3 regions of the Saccharococcus thermophilus genome follow, and region 2 is predicted to be linked to each of the others. Evidence: riboswitches for the same ligand, from Rfam matches in the RefSeq annotation. Region 2 holds a riboswitch; each other region holds the start of a gene.
What was found. A riboswitch is a leader RNA that binds a small molecule or an ion and turns the genes downstream of it on or off. The one in region 2 is predicted to bind S-adenosylmethionine.
Positions count from the first base shown of each region.

Region 1: linked by a shared signal. The riboswitch ahead of mtnK (S-methyl-5-thioribose kinase) and the one ahead of BDD39_RS13800 (bifunctional homocysteine S-methyltransferase/methylenetetrahydrofolate reductase) in region 2 are both predicted to bind S-adenosylmethionine.
Region 3: linked by a shared signal. The riboswitch ahead of BDD39_RS07415 (methionine ABC transporter ATP-binding protein) and the one ahead of BDD39_RS13800 (bifunctional homocysteine S-methyltransferase/methylenetetrahydrofolate reductase) in region 2 are both predicted to bind S-adenosylmethionine.

Region 1 covers NZ_JAASRS010000001.1:2,500,160-2,503,436, reverse strand. The annotation lists gene mtnA (S-methyl-5-thioribose-1-phosphate isomerase) at 1-596, opposite strand, end outside; gene mtnK (S-methyl-5-thioribose kinase) at 618-1,820, opposite strand; SAM riboswitch class I at 1,905-2,070, opposite strand; gene BDD39_RS12995 (carbon-nitrogen family hydrolase) at 2,162-2,977, opposite strand; gene BDD39_RS12990 (pyridoxal phosphate-dependent aminotransferase) at 3,074-3,277, shown strand, end outside.
Region 2 covers NZ_JAASRS010000001.1:2,653,716-2,656,992, reverse strand. The annotation lists gene metH (methionine synthase) at 1-13, opposite strand, end outside; gene BDD39_RS13800 (bifunctional homocysteine S-methyltransferase/methylenetetrahydrofolate reductase) at 6-1,856, opposite strand; SAM riboswitch class I at 1,933-2,035, opposite strand; gene BDD39_RS13795 (helix-turn-helix domain-containing protein) at 2,241-2,798, opposite strand; gene BDD39_RS13790 (L-lactate permease) at 2,924-3,277, shown strand, end outside.
Region 3 covers NZ_JAASRS010000001.1:1,432,660-1,435,936, forward strand. The annotation lists gene BDD39_RS07410 (IS256 family transposase) at 10-1,179, shown strand; SAM riboswitch class I at 1,494-1,601, shown strand; gene BDD39_RS07415 (methionine ABC transporter ATP-binding protein) at 1,749-2,762, shown strand; gene BDD39_RS07420 (methionine ABC transporter permease) at 2,752-3,277, shown strand, end outside.

The DNA.
Region 1 (3,277 bases), 150 kb from region 2:
TGCAGGACAGGGCGTGTTTCCGACGCGTAGACGTGGAGATTCATTCCCTTTTCTTTCGCCAAATAGAACGGGGCAAGCGCCGTGCCGTAACGGGCGGTGGCGATCGAGCCGGCGTTGCAAATCGTTAAAATGCGATCGCCGTTTTGAAACAAAGAAAGCGCATGTTCCCCGATCCGTCGGCAAACGTCTTCATCTTCAATTTGAATGCGAATCGCTTCATGGACGAGCGTCGTTTTTGCTTCATTGACAGAGGAAACATGGGAGACGCTCGTAACGAGGCGGTCTAGCGCCCAAAACAGATTGACCGCCGTTGGCCGGGCGCTTGCTAAGTAGTCACGGTCTTTTTGCAGTTGTTTTTTAAAAATTTCCACTGATTCTGTTTCATATTGCTGAGCGGCAAGCGCGAGGCCGTAAGCGGCGGTAATGCCGATTGCCGGTGCGCCGCGCACTTTCAGCGACGCAATCGCCTCCCAAACGTCTTTAATATTTTTCAATTGCAAATATTCCGTCACTAAAGGCAGCTTTTGCTGATTTAAAATCGTAATATGCGTGTCGTTCCACTCTACAGAGCGAGGAATGGCGAATGGCTCGGTCATGTTCGTCTTCCTTTCATTCGGTTAATTTGCTGTTAATGAGACAGATTCGGTAAAGAGAGAACGGATTTCTTCTGTGCTTGCCAGGTTTTGGCGTTGCAAGATAAGGCTGCGGCCAAGACGAAGCGCATGGCGTTTTGCTTGCAAACGTTCCTCTTTATTTTCGATGCCGTCTAGGTCGGCGACATGTGCCAAACCGATTGTACGGCGGATCACTTCGCAGCCGGCAAAACCGATCGCATCGACAAAGGTGTGGTGCAGCACCTCTTCTAATAGTCCTTTTGTTTTCGCATACGGTTCGACGTTGTTCGTATGCCAAAGTTCGGAAAAGATAGTTGTAAATACTTTCCATGTGCTGTCAATATGAGCGAATAACGGCTCTTGTTGTGGTTCTGGGCGGGACAACGCATTTAACAATAAGTTTGCGAAAAACTGACCGATATCAAAGCCGAACGGGCCGTAAAACGCAAATTCCGGATCGATGATTTTCGTTTCTTCGTCGCTGGCGAAAATGCTGCCTGTATGTAAGTCGCCGTGGATAAGCGCATCCCCTTCGGTTAAAAACTTGCGCTTTAATTTCGCAACTTCTAAGTGAAGTTTGTCATCGTTCCAAAGCGCTTCGACATCGTCGCGCAGTTCTTCTTCAAAGTTGTTCGTTTCATGATTGAAAAACGGATCGGTAAATACGAGATCTTCCGTGATTTTGCACAGTTCCGGATTGACAAAGCTTTGCGCCAGCTGTTTTTTTTCTTGCTGATTCATGCCGAAATCCGACGTGTAAAATAACGTTTTTGCGATAAATTCACCGATATGCTGAGATAGAAGCGGGTATGTTTTCCCTTCGATTAAGCCTTTGCGGGCAATTTGCAAATGCGACAAATCTTCCATCACGGTAATGGCTAAAGATTCATCGGAATAGTAAACTTTTGGCACATATTGCGGTACATAGCCGGCGAATGTGCGCAGCGCATTGCTTTCGATTACCGCACGTTTTAAGGTAAGCGGCCAGCTTTCCCCAACTACTTTCGCATATGGAAGGGCTTGTTTGACGATAATGCCTTTTTTCGCTTCTTTATCGACGATGCGGAACACGAGATTAAGGTTGCCGTCACCGATTTCCCTGCAGACAAGCGGCGCTCCTTCGCGGAAGAGACCGAGGCGCACAGTTAAAGAAATGGCTCCTTGCTCTGTTAACGGTTCATAAACGGATGAATATGAGATCGACATTGGAATAAAATCCCCCTTTGTTCAAATAAATTAAAAAGCCTCTTTCTGCGTAGAAAGAGGCTTGAAGATTCCAGTTCTTCGCACCTCTTATCTTCCAGAAAGAACAAGTCTTTCTGTTGGACTTAGCACCGTGCCTTGCGGAAGTTGGAACTTCCGGCGCCGAAAAAACGTGCGCCCTATCTCACGATAGTATTACGGTCGGTTGCTGGGCTTCATTGGGCCAATTCCCTCAGCCAACTCTTGATAAGAGTATTTTTGGCATATTCATTTTTCGAATTTTTGTTATGTTGGCAAATATTTGTGCGTTTGATTGGAATCATACACGCTGACGAATTCATTTGTCAATACTTTTTGTGAAATTTTTTTTCTGCAGCCTGATAATATTCGGGACGTCGGTCAGCAAAAATGGGGATGCGCGCCCGCACCTCCTGCACCTTTTGCAAATCGATTTGCGCGGTGAGTGCGCAAGGCTCCTCGCCTGCCTCGGCAATGATTTCTCCCCATGGATCGATGATCATGGAATGGCCGGCAAACACGTTGTTCGGGTCGCTGCCGGCGCGGTTGCAAGCGACGACGTAGCATTGATTTTCAATGGCACGCGCCGCAAGCAGCGTGCGCCAATGGGCAAGGCGGGGGAGCGGCCATTGGGCAACGACAAACAACACTTCCGCCCCCTGGACCGCATGGACGCGGATCCATTCCGGAAAGCGGATGTCATAGCAAATGACACCGGCGCATAAGGTGTTTTCGAGCGTAAATAAGCCGGTATCTTCCCCAGGCTGGAGGTACAGATGCTCATCCATCAGCTGGAAGAGGTGCAGTTTGCTGTATTCGTTAACGACCGTGCCGTTTCGGTCGACGACGTACATCGTGTTTGTCACGCCTTTTGCCGTTTTTTTGGCGACCGAGCCGGCAACGAGATGGACTTGGTACGATTTTGCCAGTTTGGTAATGAACACTTTTGCACGTTCGCCGTTTTCATCGGCGATTTCATCGAGGCGGGTTAAGTCATAGCCGGTCGTCCATAGTTCAGGAAGAACGATGACATCGGGACGTTCCTTTATAACTTTTTCTATTTCTCTTTCTACAAGCTGTTCGTTTTCGTGTGGGCTGCCGAAGAAAATATCCAGCTGAAGGCAGGCGATTTTGAATGTCATTCGTATTCACCTCGAAAAAATTTACTTTACATTTTGATTTTTACGATATATGATGTTGCACTAGAATTTCAAGAAATTTTTGAGAAGGTGTTTAGCATGACAAAACAATTTCCGTTATCCGACCTGTTAGAAGGGCTTCCAAAGCAGTTTTTCGCCTCATTAGTCGCGAAAGTGGCCAAAAAAATTCGAGAAGGATACGATGTTATCAATTTAGGGCAAGGAAATCCGGATCAGCCGACACCGCCGCATATCGTCGAAGCGATGCAAAAGGCGGTGGCAAACCCGAAATATCACAAATAT
Region 2 (3,277 bases):
TTGCGTTAGCCATGGAGCACCTTCCTTTCTTGCGCGGCTTTTTCTTTTTCGTGAATATAGCGGACGAGTTCGGCCGTCATTTCATAGCGTAAAAACGGCGTAATGAGGTAGATGCCGTTAAATAAGTCAAAAGCGGCGTCAATGAGCGATTTGGCGATCGCAATTCCTTCGCGAGCCGATTGTACCGGGTCGTTGGCGCATGCCGCCATGCGCAAGCGGATTTCTTCCGACAGCGTGATGCCCGGCACTTCATGGTGAAGGAAATCGGCGTTGCGCGCGCTCACTAGCGGCATAATGCCGATGTAAATCGGCGTCTCAAGATGCTTCGTCGCTTCGTACACTTCCTCGATTTGCCGTTCGGAATAAAGCGGCTGGGTAATAAAATAGTGGGCGCCGCATTGAATTTTTTTCTCTAAGCGTTCTACGGCCTTATCCAAATGGCGGACGTTCGGGTTAAAGGCCGCGGCGATCGAAAAATTCGTTTTTTGACCGAGCGGTTTTCCTGAATACGACAGCCCTTCATTAAACTGGCGAATGAGCCGAATCAAGTCAAAAGACGATAAGTCGTAGACCGATGTCGCTCCAGGAAAATCGCCGATTTTCGATGGATCGCCGGTAATGGCGAGCACATCGGTGATGCCAAGCGTATGCAAGCCCATCAGGTGCGACTGCAGCCCGATCAAGTTGCGGTCGCGGCAGGTGATATGAATAAGCGGGCGGATGCCAAGATGCTCTTTGACGATGGAGCCGAGCGCCATGTTGCTGATCCGTGGTGTAGCCAGCGAGTTGTCAGCCAGTGTCAGCGCATCAATATTCGCTTCTTTCAGCGCTTTGGCACCTTCTAAAAATTTGGCGATTCCTAATTTTTTCGGCGGATCGAGCTCGACGATTACCGAACGCCGCTTGCGTACGATGTCTTGCAGCGGCGGGACGGCATTTGGTTCGTTCGATTGAAGGGAAATGGAAATATGGCGCCGCTTCACCGTTTTCGTTTGCACCGGCGTCCGATCGGTTAAGGCGCCCGCCATCGCTTCGATATGTTTCGGCGTCGTGCCGCAGCAGCCGCCAATCAGGCGCACGCCTTGCTCACGGAAGGCGAGCGCTGTTTCTTTAAAATAATCGGTGTTTGTTTCATAGACAAGCCGTCCGTCGCGATAATCCGGCAGGCTCGCGTTCGGATACGCGGAAAGAAACGCTCTGTTTGGCAGCGGCACTTCCTCCAGCGAGCGGATCATATGGTACGGGCCGAGGCGGCAGTTCAGCCCGACGACATCGGCTCCCAGCTGCTCCAAGCGCGCCAACGCTTCAGCAAGCGGAGTGCCGTCTTGCAAAACGCCGACTTCGTGGAGGGAGACGTGCGCGATAATCGGTTTATCCGTTTCTTTGCGCGCGATCGCAAGAACCGTCTCTAATTCTTCTAAATCGTAATACGTCTCGAGCAACAAGCCGTCGACGTCTTCATTTAACAGCACAAACAATTGCTCGCGAAACGTCCGCTTTACCTCTTCGATGGAAACGGCGCTTTTATTGATGCTGCGCAATCCGCCGATCGTTCCAAGCACGTAGGCTTTATTTCCCGCCGCCTGTTTGGCGAGCCTTGCCGCCGCGCGGTTTATCGCCGGCACTTCGTCTTCGAGTCCATAGCGGGCGAGTTTGACGTAGTTGGCGCCGTATGTATTCGTTTGAATGACCTCGGCACCCGCGGCGATATATGCTTCATGAATATGAAGGATGTCTTCCGGTTTCGATAAGTTTAGTTCTTCAAAACATCGGTCGACGCCGTGCGAGTATAATAGCGTTCCCATCGCGCCATCGGCGATAAGGATGCGTTCTTTTAAGTCTTGCAAAAGCCCCACGCTCATTCCCCCGTTCTATGAAAATGGTAAAAGAAAAAAGCCTTCTATAAGAAGAAGACTTTTTATGTATCGTCTCTTCTTATCTTCCAGGCGTTTTGCCTGTCTGGATTTAGCACCTTGACATCCGTCAGGTTGCTGAGGGTTCACCGGGCCAGTCCCTCCCCCTCTCTTGATAAGAAATTCGCTATGAAGTTGTAGCCAAACGTTTATAGTTAATATATAATGTAAAGCATTTTCTGAAAATATTCAATATAATAAAATCGTTTTCAAGAAAATATTCCATCCTCAATAGAAAAAAGCATTAATGCATGAACCTCTCCCACCTACACTCTGTTTAGAGGTGGGAGACTTCTCGGTGGACATGTTAAAAAGCAGTGTTGTTCACTATAGTGAATGTATATAATTGGAATCAATGACTAGGTAGTAGTGGCATTCTTCCTCCCCGATATTGATGAAACGATGTTCTATATCGGCTTCGTAGTATATCGAATCTCCTTCTTCCAAGTCATATGATTGGGTTCCCAGCACGACTCTTAACTTTCCTTTAGCTACAGAGATATACTCTTTTACTCCTTTTTTATGCTTTGGAAAAACACCCGACTCTTGTTTTGGCGGGATCCGGTTGAAAACAAACTCAATCCCTTTTGACGGAAAAGAAGGGGACAAAAGATGGCGTTCAAAGCCGCTCCGTTCGTCTTTATATACGTATCGCTCATCTTTTCTAATGATAATGACTTCGCTTTGATCATCTTCCCCTAATAATTGTGAAAGAGTCATATCTAACCCTTCAGCGATCTGGCAAGCTACCTGAATGGTCGGGTTTTTTTCTCCTCTCTCGATTTGCGACAGCATGGAGCGGCTAACTCCGCAGCGCTCTGATAACGCCTGTAGCGAAAGAGATTTACGCTTTCTAGCTTCTCGTACGTTTTTTCCAAAATTCATGACTGTCTTCCTCCTTTCTTCATATATTACACTATAGTGGAAATTTTGTCTTGACTTACAGTTTTTTGTAGAGAATAATTATATATATCCACTATAGTGGATAAAAGGGGAGAGGGGGATGTTTTATGCATGATGCGATTCATTTCTTATTAGCAGGATTGCCTATTTTATTCGCTCTCATTTGCTTGGTTTGGCTGAAAATGCCGGCGCTGTATACCGCTGTCTGTTCGTATGGATTGGCTTTCGCATTGGCCTTTTTTTCTTTTGATGCGTCGGTGCAGGATTTGCTTCATTCCTCGATTCACGGAATGTTGTTGTCGGTGACGGTCATTTATGTATTAGTGTTTGGGCTGCTTTTGTACAACTTGCTGAATGAAAGCGGAGCGATGAATATTATTGCTTATGGTTTATTCCGCTTTTGCCATTCACCGGCAGAGCAAGGACTGCTTATTTCTGCCGCTTTAGGTCCTTTCCTGGAA
Region 3 (3,277 bases), 1.2 Mb from region 2:
ACCCTACCTATGTCTAAAAGAAGTATACCGAATGTCGACTGGGCAAATCAACTGGAAAGTGTCATTCGTCAGTTTGTGAAGGAAAAATTAGAGCTGATTATGCGGGAAGAAATCAAACATTTCCTCGAAATCGAACAGGCTGGAACGCCGAATATGAGAAACGGCTACTATCAGCGAAATCTAGATACGCAATATGGCCGGATTGAGGGTCTTTTGGTTCCAAGAGACCGAAACGGGGAATTTCAAACACAGTTGTTTGCCCCTTATCAACGCCACACCGGCTGGCTGGAGGAAGCCATCATTAGGATGTATCAAAGTGGCATGAGTACACGGGAAATTGGCAAGTTTATCGAACGAATTCTAGGAAATGCTTATTCTCCAGCGACGATCAGCCGTATTACCGATGTCGTGAAAGAAGACATCGAGAAATGGCACCATCGTCCACTATCCAAACGTTATTCTGTCTTATATTTGGACGGCTTGTACGTGAAACTTCGCCGCGATACGGTAGAGAAAGAAGTCATTTATGTGGTGTTAGGAGTGAATGAAGAAGGGTATCGAGAAATTCTGGATTTCTTCGTGGGAGGACAAGAAAGCGCCTATGGATGGCAGGAAATTCTTCAACACCTCTACCAAAGAGGCGTCAAGGAAGTGCTTCTTGGCGTCTTCGATGGCCTTCCGGGGCTGGAGGAAGCCTTTAAGGCGGTGTATCCGAAAGCCGATGTGCAGCGCTGTGTCGTGCACAAAGTCCGCAACACCCTCAGCCGTGTTCGGAAAAAAGACCAATTCGAAGTGGCCGAGGATCTCAAGCTGATTTATCGCGCGCCGAATAAGGAGATGGCGTTACAAATGTTTCAACAGTTTGAGTCGAAATGGTCCAGCAAATATCCAAGAGAAGTTCAGTCTTGGGCCAATGAGTTGGATGTCCTCCTTACATTTATGGATTATCCAAGCAGTATTCGAAGTGTGATTTACACGACGAATGTCATCGAACGAACGATCAAAGAGATTCGGAAACGTCTAAAGCCGATGAACAGTTTGAGCAGTTTAGAAGCCGCGGAAAAAGTCGTGTATTTGACCATCCAAGATTTTAATGAGAAATGGGCAGGGCGAAAGTTAAGAGGATTTGCCGAAGCGCAGGAAGCTCTTCAACGAATGTTTGAAGAACGTTATTGTTAACCAAATATTGTAAATAAACAAAATAGGAGGATTCTCCCTTTCCACACAAGAGACTGAATATTCAGTCTCTCGTGTGGAGGAAATATCCCCCCTCTATTCTAAATCCATTTCAGAGATACCCTATCTATCTTACATTACACAAAATTCTTGACGGTACCTAATTTGTTCTCCATGAAAAAGGAAAACACCTGCAAAAAAACTTTTTCGCGGTATAACAATGATGTAAGCGCTGTCTTACCTATCATCACCAAAACCAATATTGACAATCGGCTTTCTTGGAATTATGATGAATGTAAAAATTGCATACAACAAACCGCTTATCAAGAGTGACCGAGGGAACAGGCCCAATGACGTCCGGCAACCTCCCTTTTAGGGAACGGTGCCAATTCCTGCAGAATGGCTTTCATTCTGAAAGATAAGTCGGGTATTTACATACCGATGCCTCTTTCTGAATGAAAGGGGCGTTTTTATTTTCCAGCTCCAGGAAAAGCAAAGAAGCAAAAATTCTTACATACATAGTTTTTCACAATTACATAAAACTCCGCAAATAGATCGGGAGGGAAGAAGTGATGATCGAAATAAAAAATGTAACAAAAATTTATTCCACGAAAAAAAAGCAAGTCGTCGGCGTCGACAACGTATCCTTAACCATTCAAGACGGGGAGATCTTTGGAATTATCGGCTATAGCGGTGCCGGCAAAAGCACGTTGTTGCGCTGTTTAAATCTTTTGGAACGCCCGACATCTGGCCAAGTCATCATCGATGGTGTCGATTTAACAACGTTGAATGACAAACAGCTGCGGCAGGCCCGCTTAAAAATCGGAATGATTTTTCAACACTTTTATCTTGTCAGCTCCAAAACTGTGTTTGAAAATGTCGCATTTGCCTTAAAAGCGGCAAAAAAGCCAAAAGAAGAAATTGAAAAAAGAGTCAATGAATTGCTTGAAATGGTCGGGCTTTCCGATAAGCGGGATGCGTACCCTTCCCAGCTAAGCGGCGGGCAAAAGCAGCGGGTTGGCATCGCGCGGGCGCTTGCCAACGACCCGACCGTCCTCTTGTGCGACGAAGCAACATCGGCGCTAGACCCAAGTACAACAAAATCGATTTTGACGCTGTTGAAAAAAATCAACCGTGAACTTGGCATTACGATTGTGCTGATTACACATGAAATGGAAGTGGTCAAAGATATATGCGACCGCGTCGCTGTCATGCAAAACGGGAAAATCATCGAATTAGGTACCGTATATGACATTTTTACAAATCCGAAAGAAGAATTAACAAAGTCCTTTATCAACAGTATATTGCGGTTTGAACTCCCTGATCATCTGCTGCAGAAGCGGACAGGAACGATTGTCAAAATCCAGTTCAAAGGGAAGACAGCCGAGGAAGCAATCGTTTCTGATATGCTACAAACCTTTAAAGTAAAATGCAATATTTTGCATGGAAAAATCGAGTATATTCAAGAGATGCCGCTCGGAATCTTTGTCATGGAGCTGATCGGCGAACCGGAAGAAATCGAGCGGGCCATTCACTACATTTCGCAAAGAACGAACGGATTGGAAGTGATTGCACATGCTGCTTGATGCGTTAATTGATTTAATTCCCGAACTGAACAAAGCGTTTTTAGAGACGATTTATATGGTGGCAATTTCCCTTTTCGTCGCGATCCTTGCCGGTTTGCCGCTCGGAATTCTCTTATTCGTCACCGACCGCGGTCTGTTTTTGGAGAACACAGTGGTCAAATCCGTCCTTGGCTTTATCGTCAATATGATTCGCTCGATACCGTTTGTCATCTTGCTCGTCGGGCTGTTGCCGCTTACGAAACTGATTACCGGAACAACGATCGGACCTACTGCTGCGTCCGTATCTTTGTCGGTCGCTGCCGTTCCGTTTTTTGCAAGAATTGTAGAAACATCGTTGCGAGAAATCGAAAAAGGGGTGATCGAAGCAGCGGTTGCCGTCGGAGCGACACCTTGGATGATTATCAAAGATGTGCTGCTGCCTGAGGCACGCCCTGGCATTGTGCATGGAATTACAATCACAACAATTAGTTTAGTTGGATATTCGGCAATGGCCGGAATTGTCGGCGGCGGCGGCA